Regions from separate parts of the Salinibacterium sp. CAN_S4 genome, predicted to be linked through region 1. Evidence: predicted binding sites of a transcription regulator. Region 1 holds the regulator's gene; each other region holds the start of a gene.
The links. Region 1 encodes HrcA, which represses chaperone genes, less so after heat shock. Its sites were predicted from a motif close to TTNGCACTCGNNNNNNNCGAGTGCNAA; they were not measured.
Positions count from the first base shown of each region.

Region 2: the regulator HrcA is predicted to act here: its motif matches at 2,241-2,267, upstream of groES (co-chaperone GroES).
Region 3: the regulator HrcA is predicted to act here: its motif matches at 3,835-3,861, upstream of groL (chaperonin GroEL).

Region 1 covers NZ_JADOVB010000001.1:838,101-844,365, forward strand. Annotated here, with positions in the region: gene IWX81_RS04190 (16S rRNA (uracil(1498)-N(3))-methyltransferase) at 1-525, opposite strand, end outside; gene dnaJ (molecular chaperone DnaJ) at 528-1,640, opposite strand; gene hrcA (heat-inducible transcriptional repressor HrcA) at 1,658-2,680, opposite strand; gene IWX81_RS04205 (DUF4870 domain-containing protein) at 2,892-3,278, shown strand; gene IWX81_RS04210 (DUF4870 domain-containing protein) at 3,370-3,741, shown strand; gene hemW (radical SAM family heme chaperone HemW) at 3,738-4,973, opposite strand; gene IWX81_RS04220 (DUF1990 family protein) at 5,062-5,577, opposite strand; gene lepA (translation elongation factor 4) at 5,605-6,265, opposite strand, start outside.
Region 2 covers NZ_JADOVB010000003.1:215,296-221,560, forward strand. Annotated here, with positions in the region: gene IWX81_RS09980 (ABC transporter substrate-binding protein) at 1-722, opposite strand, end outside; gene rarD (EamA family transporter RarD) at 829-1,767, opposite strand; gene groES (co-chaperone GroES) at 1,869-2,165, opposite strand; gene IWX81_RS09995 (THUMP-like domain-containing protein) at 2,320-3,501, shown strand; gene IWX81_RS10000 (DUF4190 domain-containing protein) at 3,498-4,124, opposite strand; gene IWX81_RS10005 (DUF4190 domain-containing protein) at 4,197-4,505, opposite strand; gene tsaD (tRNA (adenosine(37)-N6)-threonylcarbamoyltransferase complex transferase subunit TsaD) at 4,615-5,676, opposite strand; gene rimI (ribosomal protein S18-alanine N-acetyltransferase) at 5,673-6,155, opposite strand; gene tsaB (tRNA (adenosine(37)-N6)-threonylcarbamoyltransferase complex dimerization subunit type 1 TsaB) at 6,152-6,265, opposite strand, start outside.
Region 3 covers NZ_JADOVB010000007.1:16,910-22,392, reverse strand. Annotated here, with positions in the region: gene IWX81_RS14420 (DMT family transporter) at 1-940, shown strand, start outside; gene IWX81_RS14415 (nitroreductase family protein) at 909-1,427, opposite strand; gene msrB (peptide-methionine (R)-S-oxide reductase MsrB) at 1,428-1,823, opposite strand; gene IWX81_RS14405 (GNAT family N-acetyltransferase) at 1,877-2,344, shown strand; gene IWX81_RS14400 (DUF3263 domain-containing protein) at 2,421-2,747, shown strand; gene IWX81_RS14395 (LytR C-terminal domain-containing protein) at 2,751-3,332, shown strand; gene IWX81_RS14390 (cold-shock protein) at 3,512-3,715, shown strand; gene groL (chaperonin GroEL) at 3,904-5,483, shown strand, end outside.

The sequences.
Region 1 (6,265 bases):
GGCGGTCGGCTCGAGCACGAGCATCCTGGCCCCCTCGGCGAGCTTGACGAGCTGGCGGGTGCTGACCAGGTCGAGCACGTCGGGAATCCAGGATCGAAGGGACTGCTTGGATGCCTCGCGCACCACTGCCGTCCAGCGATCACGACCCTTGGCCACTTTCGCGCCCTCCCAGCGGGAGATGCTGCGCGCCGCCGTCCACGGGATGACCCCGTCGACACCGAGCTCGGTCGCTGCCTGCACCGCCAGTTCGTCGCGATCGCCCTTGGCAAGCGCCTGAGCGAGGAAGACGGCAGGAGTGCGTCGCTCATCGTTGTCGACAGTGTCGACCTCGATCGCGAGTTCGGTGTGTTCGGCCGTGACGACGGCGCCGGTGACGACGAGACCCGAGCCGTTGCCGATAGCGATGGATTCCCCCACCGCGAGGCGCGACACGGTCACGGCGTGCCGAGCTTCAGAGCCCACAATCGAGACCCTGTCGCCGACCGCGGCCGACTCCAGGGTCTCATCGATGTAGAAGTGGGCCACGGTTACAGGTTCAGGAACCGATCGCGCAGCTTCGTGAACAGTCCCTGCTGGAAGTGCGCGAAGTGCGGCGGCGTGGCCTTGCGGGCTCCGGCCAGCTGCTTGATGAGCTCCTGCTCCTTATGGTTGAGCTTCGTCGGGGTCATGACCTGCACGCCGATCTTCAGGTCACCGCGGCCCGCTCCGCGAAGGTGGGTGATGCCGCGATCGCGGATCGTGATGACCTCCGCGCTCTGGATACCCGGCTTGATCTCGATCGAGATGTCGCCGTCGAGCCCCTTCACGGTCGTGCGCGTGCCGAGGATCGCGTCGGTCATGGCGACCTCGACCGTCGCGAGCAGGTCGTCGCCGTTGCGGCTGAACGTTTCATGGTGGCGCACCTTGATCTCGAGGAACAGGTCGCCGTTCGGTCCGCCCGCGGGCCCGACCTCTCCCTGCTCCGGCATCTGCAGGCGCAGTCCGGTCTCGACGCCGGCCGGGATGTCGACCGGGATGGTGCGCGATGCACGTACGCGACCCTGCCCGGCGCACGTCGCGCACGGGTTCAGGATGATCGAACCGTAGCCGCGGCAGGTTCCGCACGGGTTCGACGTCATGACGTTGCCCAGCAGGCTGCGCATCGTGCGCTGGATCTGGCCTGAACCGTGGCAGATGTCACACGTGACCGGAGAGGTTCCCGGTGCCGTGCACGAACCGTGGCAGGTCTCGCACAGCACAGCTGTGTTGACCTCGAGGTCGCGCTTGGTGCCGAAGATGACCTCGTCGAGGTCCACCTCGACACGAACGAGCGCATCCTGCCCGCGTTCGCTGCGTGATCGCGGTCCCGTCGAGCGGCCGCCACCCCCGCCGCCGCCGAAGAACGTCTCGAAGATGTCGCCGAATCCGAAATTGGCACCGCCGGCGCCGAATCCCGCCTGCGGGCCCATGTCGTACTGCTGGCGCTGCTGCGCATCGCTCAGCACGTCGTAGGCGTGCGTGACCGACTTGAAGCGTTCCGAGGCATCAGCGCTCGGGTTCACGTCGGGGTGAAGTTCGCGCGCCAAACGGCGGTAGGCCTTCTTGATTTCTTCTGGAGTGGCACTGCGTTCTACGCCGAGTACCTCGTAATGGTCTGCCAAGAGTCGATATTCCTCAGTTATTCCGTGCCGAGAAGCCGCGAGAGATAGCGGGCGACTGCTCGCACCGCGGCCATGTTGTTCGAATAGTCCATGCGCGTCGGGCCCAACACCCCGAGTCGCGCCACACTTCCCCCCGACGACGAATATCCGCTGGTCACAACGGATGTCTCGCCGAGGCCGTATCCCGCATTCTCGCGGCCGATCCTCGCGAGCACCCCGCCGGGCTGGATCTCCATTTCACCGAAGAGCCTGAGCAGGGTCACCTGCTCTTCGATCGCTTCGAGCACCGGGAAGATGCTTCCGCTGAAATCGTCCTCGGTGCGGGCGAGGTTCGCCGTACCGGCCATGATCAGCCGGTCCTGCTTATTGGCGAGCACCTGCTCAGACAGGCTCGCCACGATCTGCTGCACCACGGGGTGTCGCTCCGGTGCGAAACCGTCCACGAACGTGGCCAGTTTTGCGGCGGCATCCTGCAGTCCGAGCCCACCGAGCGAGGCGTTCAGTTTCGCGCGGAGTTCGCCGATGAGCACGTCGTCGATGGGTGACGCGACATCGAGCACGCGCTGCTCCACGTGACCGGAGTCCGTGATGAACACCGTCATCAACCGCGTTTCCGCGAGTGGGACGAGTTCCACATGCCGGACACGGGCCGTGGACAACGATGGGTATTGGACGAGTGCGACCTGGTGGGTGAGCTGGGAGAGCAGCCTGACGGTACGCGCAAGCACGTCATCGAGGTCGACGGACTGGCCGAGGAAGGCCTCGATCGCACCACGCTGAGCGACGGTCAGCGGCCGGAGATCAGCGAGCTGGTCGACGAAGACACGGTAGCCCTTATCCGTCGGCACCCGGCCGGACGACGTGTGCGGGGCTGTAATCAGTTCCTCGTCTTCGAGGAGCGCCATGTCGTTGCGGATGGTGGCGGCCGAGACACCGAAGGAGTGTCGCTCGACTATCGATTTGGAGCCGACGGGCTCCCGGGAGGCGACGTAATCCTGCACGATGACACGCAGGACTTCGAGTCCACGATCTGAAACCATGCCCCGTCCGCCTCTCGCCATTGGCACTCCACCATGTGGACTGCCAATTGTACCGTGACACACCGCGCAACGATCGTTGCACGCGCTGCGCGGTAGGCACTACCTTGTTCCCTGTGCTGAGACAGAGCGACGATTCCTAGCTCAGCCGCACCGTTCTCCCAGCACCGACCCAGGCACCACGCCGAACGTCACCCTCGAAAGGCACATCACCATGACCGATTCCCACCAGCAGGCAGCACCGTCAGCTCCCCTTACCGAGACCGAAGACCGCCAGTGGGCGTCGTTCGCTCACCTCGGCGGCATCATCGGATTCCTCCCGTCCCTCATCATCTGGCTCGTTTTCAAGGATCGCGGATCGTTCACGAACACCGAGGCAAAGGAGGCCCTGAACTTCCAGATCACACTTGCGATCGGCCAGGTCGCGGTTCAGATTCTCGCTGCGGTGCTCGCCGTGATCACTTTCGGTATCGGCTTCCTCCTCAGTGGGTTGTCGTGGGTGATCATCATCATCTCGGTCATCTTCTCCATCATGGGCTTCCTCAAGGCGAAGGACGGCATCGCGTACCGTTACCCGTTCGCGCTGCGCCTCATCAAGTAATCCCGCCCGACATCGGGCCCGTGAGCACGTGCTCGCGGGCCCGTTGTCGTTAAGCGGCGACTATCGCCGCCCCTGCTGCTTTAATGGGGCCATGTCAGATTCCACGCCTCCCACCAGCCCGTATGCAACAGTTCAGCCGTTGAGCCCGAGCGACGAGAAACTCTGGGCGACGCTGATCCACGTCGGCGGGATCATCCTCTCGTTCCTGCCCGCCCTGATCGGATACATCGTGCTGAAGGATCGCGGCCCGTTCATCCGCGCCCACTCCGCCACCGCCCTGAACTTCCAGATCACGCTGATGATCGCGTACATCGCGGGAACCATCACGTCCCTCATCGGGATCGGACTGCTCATCCTGCTCGCAGCCTGGGTGCTGTCCATCGTGTTCGGCATCATGGCCGCGATCGCTGCGAATAACGGGCAGGCCTACCAGTACCCGCTCGCGATCAAGTTTGTAAGCTAGGGCGTCGGGTCGTCGAGCAGTCGTCGCACGACCGCATCCGCGAGCAACCTGCCGCGCATCGTCAGCTCGACGCGGCCGCTGAGGGCCGCGCGCGCATCCACCAGTTCATCGGCGATGAGCCCGGCCACGGCGGTGCGGCCGGCGGCGTCGAGCCGGGCGACTGGCAGGCCGTCCCGCACCCTGGTCTGGAGCAGCACGGCTTCGACCCTGCGCGTCTCGTCGTCGAGAGTCTCCCTGCCCGCAGCGGGTGACGCTCCCACAGCCATGCGATCGGCGTACGCCGCGGGATGCTTGACATTCCACCAGCGCACCCCGCCGACATGGCTGTGTGCTCCCGGCCCGACGCCCCACCAGTCGTGGCCGACCCAGTATCCGAGGTTGTGTGCCGACCGGAAGCCGTCAGCCCTGGCCCAGTTCGATACCTCGTACCACTGGAATCCAGCCGCGGAGAATCGTGACTCGGCGAGCTCGTACATGTCGGCCTGCAGGTCGTCATCGGGCATTTCGACCTGCCCCCGACGAATCTGGCCGGCGAGTTTCGTGCCGTCTTCGATGATCAGCGCATAAGCCGAAATGTGGTCGGGATGCTGCGCGAGCGCCTGCGAGACAGACGCCTCCCAATCAGCGAGAGACTCCCCCGGCGTGCCGTAGATCAGGTCGAGGCTGACCTGCAGCCCGGCCTCCCGAGCCCACTGGACGACGAGCGGAATCCGCTCGGGATCGTGAGTGCGTTCGAGGGTGGCGAGCACGTGGGGCACGGCGGACTGCATCCCGAACGAAACTCTCGTGAATCCTGCGGCGCGGAGCGCGAACAGGTAGTCACGGTCGACGGAGTCCGGATTCGCTTCGGTCGTCACCTCTGCACCCTCGGCGAGCCCCCAGGTGTCGACCACGGCGGCAAGCATGTCGGCGAGATCGGTGACGGGAAGGATGGTCGGGGTCCCTCCCCCGAAGAACACCGTGGATGCCGGCCGTTCCGGCACCGTCGAGGTGCGCAGCACGCCCTGTGCCAGCGCGATCTCCGCGATCGCCTGGCTCGCGAAGTCGCCACGCTTCGCTCCGCGGAGTTCGTCGCTCGTATAGGTGTTGAAGTCGCAGTACCCGCAGCGCACCCGGCAGAAGGGCACGTGCAGGTAGACCCCGAAGTTGCGCGAGGAAGCGCCAATGCTCACGCTCGCCGGCAGCAGTCCGTCCAGCGGAGCGGGGTCGGCGATCGGCAGGGCGCTAGGCATGCCGACGGTTCCGGGTCATCCGTCAATTCTCGCAGGTGACGGGTTGCGCCATCACCATGCCGGCAAGGGAACAGCTCTCCCGACCCGGTCAGGCGAGCGAGCGGAGATACCGGCGGGTGTAGAACTCCTGCGTCAGGCGCAACACGGGCGAGACGAGCCACCAGAAGCGGTTCGCCGGGCGCGAGAACGCGCGGATGTCGATCCACACCGAGTCATCGTCGCGGTGTTCGACGATGAACGCTTCTTCACCATTCTCCGGATGCCCCGGCAGGGTGCCGTACGCGAAACCGACCCTGCGCGGCTCCCGTACGACGAACACGACCCTGGCAGCCGCGGGCACCCTGAATGGACCGAACGGAATGAGGAGTGTGACGGTGCTGCCCTCGGTCACGACCTGCGAACCCCGGATGCCGAAGCCGCTGCCCCGCTGCACGCCCCACTCGAGCACCGCTTTGGACGCCGCGGCGAAGTGGGCGGAACCGGTGCCGATCCGGGCGGTCCGCTCGATCCCGCGGTACCCATCGGGAGGCGAGGATGCCGCGAACGGATCAGCCGTAGCGCCCACCGCACGGTAGGTCAGTTCGAGGTCGTCGAGTGAGCTCACCTGAGCCAGCGTATCCGCGAAACAGCGCTACTTCTTGTCCTTCTTCTCGGTGTCCCCGGTGAGCGCTGCGACGAACGCCTCCTGCGGAACCTCGACGCGACCCACCATCTTCATACGCTTTTTGCCCTCCTTCTGCTTCTCGAGGAGTTTGCGCTTACGGGTGATGTCACCTCCGTAGCACTTGGCGAGCACGTCTTTACGGATCGCACTGATCGACTCACGCGCGATGATGCGCGCGCCGATCGCGGCCTGGATCGGCACCTCGAACTGCTGGCGAGGAATCAGTTTCTTCAGGCGCTCCGTCATGAGCACGCCATAGGCATAGGCCTTGTCGCGATGCACGATGGCGCTGAAAGCATCGACGGCCTCGCCCTGGAGCAGGATGTCGACCTTCACCAGGTCGGCCTCGGCCTCACCGGATGGCTCGTAATCCAGGCTCGCGTAGCCCGCGGTTTTGCTCTTCAGCTGGTCGAAGAAGTCGAAGACGATCTCGCCGAGCGGGATCGTGTATTTGATCTCGACCCGGTCTTCGCCGAGGTAATCCATGCCGATGAGGGTGCCGCGCCGGGACTGGCACAATTCCATGATCGTGCCGACGTAATCCTTGGGGGCGAGGATGGCGGCCCGCACCATCGGCTCGCTGACGTGTGCGATCTTCGTGCCCGAGGGAAACTCGCTCGGGTTGGTG
Region 2 (6,265 bases), on a different contig from region 1:
GCAACCGCTGCAGGCGAACCCGCGACCACCTCGGCCACCTCGGCCGAGAGGGTCGTGGATGCCGCATCGAACGCGACTCTCGACACCACGGTCCCCCCTTCGCGCTCGAACGCGTCGGCAAGCGCTTCAGGTAGCCCGGGTTCGCAATATCCGCTCTGGTACACGATCCCCAGGGACTGCGCTCCTGACCTGGCAATCTGCTCCCCCAGCGCCGCGCCCTCCCTGGCGCAGGATGGAGCTGTGCGCCAGTAGAGGTTGTCATCGGCGTAGCGACTGAAATCCAGGGAGACATTCCCCGGCGAAATCTGGACGACCCCGGCGTTCACGATCTGGTCGATGACCTTCTTGGATACACCGTCGGAAAGCGCCCCGATGATGACCGAGACGCCGCTGTCGATCAGCGTCGTTGTGGATGCCGTGGCGACATCTGCCGTGGCATCACCGGCATCCTGGCTCGACGTGGTGATGGTGAGCCCGACGTCGGCGTCGTTGATCTCCTGGACGGCGAGATCGACTCCAGCCTGTGCCGCGGGGCCGAACGCGGCCAGGGAGCCCGTCTGCGGCAGCAGGGCGCCGATAGACAGCGTCAGGGCGGGCCGCGGGAGTGGAGTCGCTGTGGGCTCAGCGGGAGCGCTGGTGCATCCGGACAGCACGACGGCGACGACAGCGGCCACGCCGACGATGGCGGTCCTGACGTGACGAGTGGAAGGGAACGTGGGCATGGTATTTTTCATCAGAGTTTCTGGCCCGACTCGTGATCACACGACGTGACCCCGTGACACGCCACACTCGGGTTGGTGTTGAGCGGCCCGGCCATCGTAGCCGATGTCATCTGCGGTTCTCTGGGCGAGCTCCGCGCCGTTGCCGTCTGGCAGCAATGAACATGTCGATGGTGAGGATGGCGAGCGCCAGCCACACGATCCCGAAGCCGAGCCAGCGCTCCGGTGGCATGTCTTCCTTGAGCACCACGACACCGACGAGGAGCTGCAGGATCGGTGCGATGTACTGCACGAGCCCCATGTAGGTGAGCGGGAGTCGTCTGGATGCCGCGGCGAACAGGATGAGCGGAACCGCGGTGGCCACACCGAGCGACAGGATGAGCGCCGTGTGACCGGTGCCCTCCGTCGCGATCGTCAGCCCACCGGCCGCGCCGATGACGACGAGTGCGACGGCCGCGGCGGGAGCGAGAACGGCAGTCTCGATCGTCAATCCGCTGATCGCATCGGCTTGGGGACCCACTCGCTTCTTCACGAGTCCATACACACCGAAACTGAAGGCGAGCGTGAGGGCGATCCAGGGAAAAGCACCATAGCCGATCGCCAGCACCAGGACAGCGATCGCGCTGACGCCGATCGCCACCCATTGCAGCGGACGCAAGCGCTCGCGAAGCACGATCACGCCGAGCAGCACTGTGACGATGGGGTTCGTGAAGTAGCCCAGCGATGCTTCCACCACGTGACCCGTGACGCTCGCGTACACGTACACGACCCAGTTCACGAGGATGAATACCCCCGCAACCGACAGCGTCACGAGTGTGGACCGATCGCGGAGGATGGCGAGCAACCGGGGCCAGCCGCGGGTGACCGAGATCAGGAGCGCACAGAAGATGAGGGAGAGCACGATGCGCCACGCGACGATCTCGATGGGGCCTGCGGGCTGCAGCGACACGAACAGTACGGGGAGGAATCCCCACAGCACATAGGACGCCAGGGCGAACGCGAGCCCAGGCCGCGACACCCGGTCGACGGCGGTGGGGGTCGTGGGCACTGATCCAGCCTACGGCTGACGCACCACGCACAAGACCCCGTGGCAGAACCACGGGGCCTTTATGGCAGGAACCCGTGAGAACGGGGCCTGAGGAGTCGAAACTAGCGGACGACGACCGCGAGCACGTCGCGAGCCGACAGCACGAGGAGGTCTTCTCCGCCGTACTTCACTTCGGTTCCACCGTACTTGGAGTAGATGACCTTGTCACCGACTGCGATGTCGAGGGGAACGCGGTTGCCGTTGTCGTCGATGCGGCCGGGGCCCACTGCGACGACCTCGCCCTCCTGGGGCTTCTCCTTCGCGGTGTCAGGGATGACAAGACCCGACGCTGTGGTCGTTTCTGCCTCTACCTGCTTGATGACGATTCGATCTTCGAGCGGCTTGATGGACACCGACACGGTTGACCTCTGCTTTCCTGAAAACTTGGGTTGGCACACTCCCTGTGAGAGTGCCAACACAACTATAGAGCTTCGTTGGCACTCGATCAACGTGAGTGCCAGATCAATCCGGCCCGTATCGTGTCGACTCCGCAACCACGGGTACCGTGAGGGAATGGATCAGGCCGAGCTCAGAGAACTCTTCTCCACAGAGGGGCTCAGGCTGCTCGACTCCCTGCCGCCCTTCGACTCGACTGCCGACGTGGTCCGCTCGGTATCCGACCTGCGCAAAGCCGGTCATGACGCTGCGCTGGTGGCCGCCGTGCTCAACCAGGCAAAACTACGCCATCGTGCAACCGCGAAATTCGGGTCGTTCGCTGAGCGGATGCTGTTCACCGAGGCCGGTCTCGAACAGGCCACGCGCCTCGGTGTCGCGGCCCACCACGCCGGACGCTTCGCCGATGCCGGCGTGAAATGGGTGGCGGATCTCGGGTGCGGCATCGGGGCGGATGCCCTCGCCATCGCCGCACTCGAGCTCGAGGTGACCGCGGTCGAACGCGACGAGGTCACGGCAGCCATTGCGGCGTACAACCTGGCGCCATGGTCGAATGCCCGCGTGGAACACTCCTCCGCCGAAGACGTCGATCTCGCCGGAGTCGACGGCATCTACCTCGACCCCGCCCGTCGCGACGGCGCGCGTCGACTGCGCGATCCCGGTGACTGGTCGCCATCCCTCGACTTCGCCTTCGGCCTCGCCGAACTGTATCCGACCGGAATCAAGCTCGGCCCCGGCATCGACCGTGAGCTCATTCCCGACGACGCGGAAGCGCAGTGGATCTCGGTGGACCGCGACGTGGTCGAGCTCGGACTCTGGTTCGGGTCCCTCGCCCGACCGGGCATCCGGCGCTCGGCGCTCGTCATCAGCGGCACGGGAACCGCGGAGCTGACCGCGGCCGCCGACAGCGAGGACGCGGAGACCGGCGCGCTCGGCGGATTCGTCTACGAGCCCGATGGTGCGGTCATCCGGGCCCGACTGATCGGCGATCTGGCGCGAACCCTGGGCGGCAGGATGCTCGAGCCTTCCATCGCCTATGTGACGTCGGACGAGGCCCGGCACACGCCCTTCGCTTCGTGCTTTCGCGTGATCGAGGAGTTTCCGCTCGACAAACGCACGCTCAAGCGCGAGATCGCCGCGCGTGGCATCGGGACTCTCGAGATTAAGAAGCGCGGAGTCGACATCGATCCCGCCGCATTCAGGACCGCGCTCGCGCCGAAGGGCGAGGCGAGCGGCACCCTCATACTCACTAGGGTGGGCGCGCAGCGACGGGCGCTGCTCGTCGACAGGGTGACCTTCTAGAAGGTGGAACCCGACATTCCGAGCACAAAGAAGAACAGCAAGCCGATGCCCGCAAAGAGCGAAATACCCACGCCCACATAGCCCGTGATGAGGGCGGTCACCCAGAGGCCCTTGGCCCACGGTTCCCGCTTCTGCGCGATGTGGCCCAGGATCACTCCCGCGAGCGCCGGCAGGAATCCGAAGCCGACGAAAGAGCCGAGCACGCCCACGATTCCGGCGATCATGCCGATGATGCTGAGGGTCTGGGTGGGGCCTGCGGCGACGGGGGCGTACGGGTTCGGCTGGCCGGTGGGCTGCGACGCGTACGGCTGCGACGCGTACGGCTGCGACGCGTACGGCTGCGACGCGTATGGCTGCGACGCGTATGGCTGCGGCTCCGCAGACGCGGCATACGGCGGGACAGCTGACGGAGCGGCATAGGGATCGGGGCGCGCGGCGGCCGGAGCCGGTGCCTCGGGGGCTGGCGTGGCGACCGGAGGAAGTGGCGCAGGCGGGGCGACGGGCGCCGCCGAGGTCGGCGGGGCGACACGAGGGGCAGGCTCCACCGGCGCGGGTGGCGCAGCGTCAGCCGATGCCGGAACCGGGATCGGCGGAATGTCGTTGTCGGGGGTCTTGTCAGCCATGCGTACTCCAGTCGATCCGAGGGTCACCACGACGATGGAACCTCACACCCCAGTGCAAGGCTCTCCTCGTGATCAGTAGTTGTAGCCGCCGTACGATCCGACGAGCATCAGGGGGATGATGACGGAGAACGCGACCAGCAGGATGGTCAGCGCGCCCACGACGAAACCGACGACGATTCCGCCGATCGCGAGCCCGCGGCCGCCTTCACCCGAGGTCTTGATCTGGTTCAGGGCGATGAATCCGACGATGATTCCCGCAAGCGGAATCACGAATCCACCGATCAACGCGATGATCGCCAGCACGTTCGTCTTGGGTCCGGCGGGCTGAGCGCCATACGGCTGCTGCGGCTGGGGGGTCGAGTACGGGGTGGGTTCGGTCATGAGCGGTCTCCTTAGGAAAGTCGGTGCCGTATCGGCGTTGCCCATCGTGGCAGCGTCCCGCTGGCATGTCAACGCGACCGCGCGGGCAGCCGCGAGGCCGATTGCGCGGCTACGCCTGGATCGTCGTGACGGGAAGCGTGGAATCCGCCCCGAAGTCGAGCGTCGAGGGCGCGTGCCCTGCCATGATCAGTTGCGCCCCGAGTGCAGCGATCATCGCGCCGTTGTCCGTACACAGCGACAGTGGCGGAATGCGCAGCCGGATGCCCGCGGCGGCGCAGCGCTCGGCCGCGAGCTCCCGCACCCTCGCGTTGGCGACCACCCCGCCACCGAGCAGGAGTCTCGGCACGCCGAGGTCGGTGCACGCGGCCACGGCCTTCGTGAGCAGTACGTCGACGACCGCCTCACGGAAGCTCGCTGCCACGTCGGCGACGGGAACCTCGGAGCCGGCATCCTGCTCCCGTTCGACCCAGCGCGCCACCGCCGTCTTGAGCCCGGAGAAGGAGAAGTCGTAGCGGTGCTTTTCCATGTCTTTGGGCTGGCTCAGGCCCCTCGGGAACCTGATCGCCTTCGGGTCTCCCCCCACGGCGACCCTGTCGATGTGGGGCCCACCGGGGTATGGCAGTCCGAGAAGTCGTGCGACCTTGTCGAACGCTTCGCCGGCGGCATCGTCGATGGTCTCCCCGAGCAGCTCCACGTCGGAGACGAGGTCCCTCACGAGCAGAAGCGAGGTGTGCCCACCGGAGACGAGCAGGGCGATCGTCGGGTAGTCGAGCGGCTCGCCATCTCCAGCAAGTCCTGTGCTGATGAGGTCTGCTCCGACATGGCCGACGAGGTGGTTCACCGCGTACAGCGGCTTGTCGAGCGCGACAGCGAGCGCCTTGGCTGCTCCCACCCCGACCATGAGTGCCCCGGCCAGCCCGGGTCCGCTGGTCACCGCGATCGCGTCGAGCTCGGCGAGCGTGACATCCGCCTCCGCCAGCGCCTGCTCGATGGCAGGAACCATCGCTTCGAGGTGGGCACGCGCCGCCACCTCGGGCACCACCCCGCCGTAGCGGGCGTGCTCATCCATCGATGACGAGATCACATTGGCGAGAAGTTCTGTACCGCGCACGATGCCGATACCGGTCTCGTCGCAGCTCGATTCGATGCCGAGGACCAATGGCTGTCTCATGCCACCCTCACTTCGGGCTCAGGGATGGCCAGGCGCATGATGATCGCGTCGACGCCGTCCGGCTGGTAGTACTTCGGCCGTATCGCGATCTGCTCGAAGCCGAGCGACAGGTACAGCGACTGCGCCGAGGGGTTGTCGTCGCGCACCTCGAGGAAGATCTCCCTCGCGCCCCGCGTTCGTGCCTCGGAGATCAGGTGCAGCATCAGCACCCGACCGAGACCGTTGCGGCGGGCGGACCCCGACACGGCGATCGTCTGGATGTCGGCCTGCGGCTCCCGCAGAGGCGCGCGCAACCCCGCGTATGCGTCGATCTGCGTCGGTGCATCCGGCGGGAAGGCAACGACGTAGTAGCCGTGCCGATCCCCGATCTCGGCGCGCATGATCGCCGACGACCACGCGTCGGTCGTGAAGACCGTGGTCTCGATGTCCATGATGGCGTCGAGGTCGTCGACCGTGGCGCGTCTCAACTGCCAGGTCATGAGGTGACCCGCTTCGGGCCGCTGGACATCGTGACATCGGGCGAGCGCAGGTAGAGCGCGCCGGGGTGGCCGTCGAATGCATCGTCGAAGGCGCGGCCGTTCGCGAACAT
Region 3 (5,483 bases), on a different contig from region 1:
GCCGGGAGTGCTCGGCGCATTGCTGGTCGGGGCCGGCATCGCTGTGCAGGCCCGAATCAACGGTCAGCTCGGCGCAGAGCTGGGTGATGGATACATCGCCTCGGTGATCTCGTTCGGTTCCGGGCTCATCCTTATGCTCGTCATCCTGGCGCTGTCGACACCGGGTCGAGCCGGATTCCGCATCATCAACACTGCGCTGCGGACCCGGGATATCCCGTGGTGGCTGGTCATGGGTGGCGCGTCAGGCGCTCTGTTCGTGCTGTCGCAGGGCCTCGCCGCCGGCCTGCTCGGCATCGCCGTCTTCACCGTCGCCGTGGTGTTCGGCCAGACCCTCAGCGGGCTCGTGGTCGACAGGCGCGGGATGGGTTCGACGCCCCCGCGCACCATTACGCCCGCCCGCATCGTGGGCTCTGTGCTCATGCTCGCCGCCGTCGTGCTCGTCGTCTCGACACAGTTCATCGGCAGCGTGCCGCTGTGGCTCGTGCTGCTGCCGTTCATCGCGGGTCTCGCGATCCCGTGGCAGCAGGCGGCCAACGGCGAGGTGCGGATGATCTCCCGCTCACCCGTCACAGCGACGGTGGTGAACTTCATCGTCGGTACGACGCTGCTCGTGCTCGCCGCCATCGTGCACACCGCGTTCGTCGGGCTTCCGACGGAGTATCCGACGAATCCCGTGCTTTACCTCGGCGGGGCGATCGGTGCCGGGTTCATCGGGCTCGGAGCGATCCTGGCGCCGCGCATCGGCGTGCTTCTGCTGGCCCTCGGAACGATCTCGGGGCAACTCATCGTCGCGCTGCTGCTCGACATCGTGGTGCCTGCTGACGGGCATCCACTCGGCTGGACGACCGTCGCCGGCACCGCCATCACCCTTGTAGCACTCGGGATCGCGGCGACGCCGGCGTTGCCATTCAGGGCGTCGAGAGGTGCTGCGAGACCGTGATCTTCGGGCGGCGATGCGCCTTCGACTTCGCGGGCTTGCCGCCCACATAGAGCCAGCCCATGAGCTTCTCGTTCTTCTCGAGCTTGTGCATCTTGGCCACACGCTTCGTGCGCGTGAGGTCGCCGGTGCGCCAGAAGACGCCCCAGCCCGCTTCATCCAGCAGCAGGCTCATCATGTAGCCGACACCGGATGCCACGACCTCCTGCTCCCATTCGGGCTTGCTCTTCGACCGGTGTATCGCCACCACGGCGATGAGCAGTGACGCGCGCAACGGTTTATCTGCCGAGCCGCCTTCCTTCGCAAAGGCCTTGCCGAGCTTGACCCTGTCGTCGCCCCGCAACTCGATCAGCCGCCACGGCTTCAGCGAGCCGTGGTCGGCGATCGTCGCGGCAGCCTCGACGAACGGTGCGAGCTGTTCGTGGGTGGGTGCGTCAGCGGTGACCTGGGGATAGGAGTGCCGGCGCATGACCGCCTGGAGAGCAGACAATCAGTTTTCCTTGAAGCCGAGGGAGAGGGAGTTCATGCAGAACCGGTCGCCCGTCGGGGTCTGGTAGGCGTCGTCGAAGAGGTGCCCGAGGTGCGAACCGCAGGTTCCGCAGACGACTTCGGTGCGCACCATTCCAAGAGACTTGTCGGTCTTCAACTCGACGGCGTCGGGGTTCACCGATTCGAAGAAGCTCGGCCAGCCGGATCCTGAATCGAACTTCGCACCGCTCTTGAACAGTTCTGCGTTGCAGGCGCCGCAGGTGTACGTGCCTTCGCGCTTCTCGTCGAGCAGCGCACCGGACCATGGGCGTTCGGTCGCGGCCTCGCGCAGGATCGAGTAGCGGTCGCCCAGCTCGTCGCGCCATTCCTGCTCGGTCTTCTCAACCTTGTACGTCATGTGTTTCTCCTTGATACGGGGAAGCGGTGTTCCTCTGTATTAAACTCGCGATCGTGCCCGAATGTTCCGTCGTCTCCCGCTCGTGGAGCGAACTCACAACTAACGAACTCTACGACGTACTGAAACTGCGGACTGATGTGTTCTTCGTCGAGCAGAAGGTCGACGAAGAAGAGCTCGACAACCGCGACCAGGAGCCGGGCACGCGCCACTACTGGATCTCAGACTCGACCGGAGCCGCAGCGTACCTGCGCGTTCTCGTCAACGAGACCGCCGAGCACCGCGACGCGCATCACATCATCGGGCGGGTCGTCGTGCGGGAGGATCGCCGCGGCGAAGGCCTCGCCCAGCAGCTGATGGCCACCGCCCTCGACGAGTTCGCGGGCCTGCCAATGATGCTGCACGCCCAGCAGTACGTCGCTCCGCTCTATGCGAAGTTCGGGTTCGTGGCTTTCGGAGAGCCGTACGACGAGGCGACGATCATGCACATCTCGATGTATCGCGCCGGCTCGACCGGGAATTGAGCTTCGCGACGAGCCCCCAGCCTCCCGGGGTTGGAGCCGTCGCGGCCTATGATGACACCGCGCTTTGGAGGTGTGGATGAGTGCCCAGCCGCAGCCCGCGGACGGCCCCGTAGCGGGCCTGTCTGCCCGCGACGCATCCATTCTCGACTTCGAGCGTGAATGGTGGCGGCACGCCGGAGCTAAAGAGGAAGCGATTCGTTCACAGTTTTCGCTGTCGACCGCCCGTTACTATCAGGTTCTGAATGCCGTGATCGACCTGCCCGCTGCCGTGCGACACGATCCGATGCTCGTAGGCCGCTTGCAGCGTGCCCGGGATGCGCGAACCTCCGCGAGGGCCGCTCGGGCATTCGGAAGACCAGAACGCGGCGCCGGAGCGCCCCACGACGAAGAATCGACCTACTGACCTATGGCCTACCCCAAAGACCGGTTCGATGAGCTGCCCGACGACCTGCAACGCATCGGCGCCCACCGCGGCCCCGCTCGTCGCGGTCGTGGATGGATCGCGTTCGCGTGGGCGGCGCTCGCCACGCTCGTCTTGATCGTGGGCGGCATCGTCGGGCTGCGTACGTTTATGGGCATCGAGGTCGACATCCCGTTCCTCTCCGCGACGCCAGCGGCGACGCCCGCGGCCACCGCGACACCGACGCCGACCGCCGAGCCTGTGCTCGACCCCACCACCATCGACCCCGCCCGGGCGATCACGACCTCCATCTACAACGGCTCGGCCACCACTGGCCTGCAGAACACCGTCGGGGATGCGCTCGCCGCCGCCGGCTGGACCATCGACGCGCGCGCTCTCGCGTCGACACGGGACGTCGCGGTGACCACCGTCTACTACAGCGACCCTGCCAATGAGGATGTCGCTCGCGGACTCGTCGTCGCGCTCGGCGTCGGCGAGATCGCACTCGTGCCCGCCGAGACCTATCCCGGAAACCCGCTGAACATCGTGCTCGGCGCCGACTATCCCGGTGCCACTCCCGAGGGATAAATCCGGCCCCGAACCGCCCAGGAGTGCCGGATCTCCGCCCTGTGTTACGGAGATGTTTAATCTTCGCGCCGGGGCTGTTGCGAGTCGGTAACGGCCCTCCCCGCAGTGTTTTCGCTCGGATACGATCTGAAAATGGAGGCCCCGTCCGGCCTGCACCAGTTCAGACCAGGGAGAAAAACATGGCCAACGGGACCGTGAAATGGTTCAACGCCGAGAAGGGCTACGGCTTCATCACCGTCGATGACGGGGGACAGGATGTCTTCGTTCACTACTCGTCCATCGAGATGGGCGGATACAAGGTTCTCGAAGAGGGCCAGAAGGTGATCTTCGAGGTCGGAACAGGCACCAAGGGGCCGCAGGCCGACGCCGTTCGCCCCGCGTAGTCGCCAGACTCGTCAGCCCCAGGCGCCGCCCACTTCGGTGGGCGGCGCCGCCTGCGTTAACGGGCATCCACCCCCGGCTGTTGTCTTGCACTCGACACCAGCGAGTGCTAATTTAGCCATTGGCACTCGCATGTTTCGAGTGCTAACGAATTCACTCGTACGACGTCCGGGAGGGACGAGAAACACACATGGCAAAGATCATTGCTTTCAACGAAGAGGCCCGTCGCGGCCTCGAGCGCGGCCTGAATATTCTCGCCGACGCAGTCAAGGTCACCCTCGGCCCACGCGGTCGTAACGTCGTGCTCGAGAAGAAGTGGGGCGCTCCCACCATCACGAACGACGGTGTGTCGATCGCCAAGGAGATCGAACTCGACGACCCGTACGAGAAGATCGGTGCGGAGCTCGTCAAAGAGGTCGCCAAGAAGACCGATGACGTCGCCGGCGACGGAACGACCACCTCGGTCGTCCTCGCCCAGGCGCTCGTTCGCGAAGGACTGCGCAACGTCGCAGCCGGCGCAGACCCGATCAGCCTGAAGCGCGGAATCGAGAAGGCTACGGCAGCCGTCATCGAGGCACTCATTGCCAGCGCCAAGGAGATCGAGACCAAGGAAGAGATCGCTGCCACGGCATCCATCTCCGCTGGTGACCCCGAGATCGGCGCGCTGATCGCCGAGGCCATCGACAAGGTCGGCAAGGAAGGCGTTGTCACCGTCGAGGAGTCGAACACGTTCGGCACCGAGCTCGAGCTCACCGAGGGAATGCGCTTCGACAAGGGTTACCTGTCGGCATACTTCGTCACCGACCCCGAGCGCCAGGAAGCGGTCTTCGAAGACCCGTACATCCTGATCGTCAACAGCAAGGTCTCGAACATCAAGGACCTGCTCCCCATCGTCGACAAGGTGATCCAGAGCGGCAAGCAGCTGCTCATCATCGCCGAAGACGTCGACGGAGAAGCCCTCGCGACCCTGGTGGTCAACAAGATCCGTGGCATCTTCAAGTCGGTCGCCGTCAAGGCTCCCGGCTTCGGAGACCGTCGCAAGGCGCAGCTCGCCGACATCGCCATCCTCACGGGCGGACAGGTCATCTCCGAGGAGGTCGGCCTCAAGCTCGAGAACGCGACCCTCGACCTGCTGGGCCGTGCGCGCAAGGTCATCATCACCAAGGATGAGACCACCATCATCGAAGGATCGGGCGACGAAGAGGCCATCGCTGGCCGCGTCAAGCAGATCCGTGCCGAGATCGAGAACACCGACAGCGACTACGACCGCGAGAAGCTCCAGGAGCGTCTCGCGAAGCTCGCTGGTGGCGTTGCCGTCATCAAGGCCGGAGCCGCAACCGAGGTCGAGCTCAAGGAGCGCAAGCACCGCATCGAGGATGCAGTGCGCAACGCCAAGGCAGCCGTCGAAGAGGGCATCGTCGCCGGTGGTGGCGTCGCACTCATCCAGGCTGGCAAGATCGCGTTCGAGTCTGACGCAGTCAAGAACCTGGTCGGCGACGAGGCAACGGGCGCGAACATCGTGCGCGTGGCCATCGACGCTCCGCTCAAGCAGATCGCACTCAACGCGGGCCTCGAGCCCGGTGTTGTGGCCGACAAGGTGCGCCACCTCCCGGTCGGCCAGGGCCTCAACGCCGCGACCGGTGAGTACGTCGACATGCTCGCTGCCGGAATCAACGACCCGGTGAAGGTAACCCGCTCAGCCCTGCTGAACGCGTCGTCGATCGCCGGTCTGTTCCTCACGACCGAGGCTGTTGTCGCCGACAAGCCCGA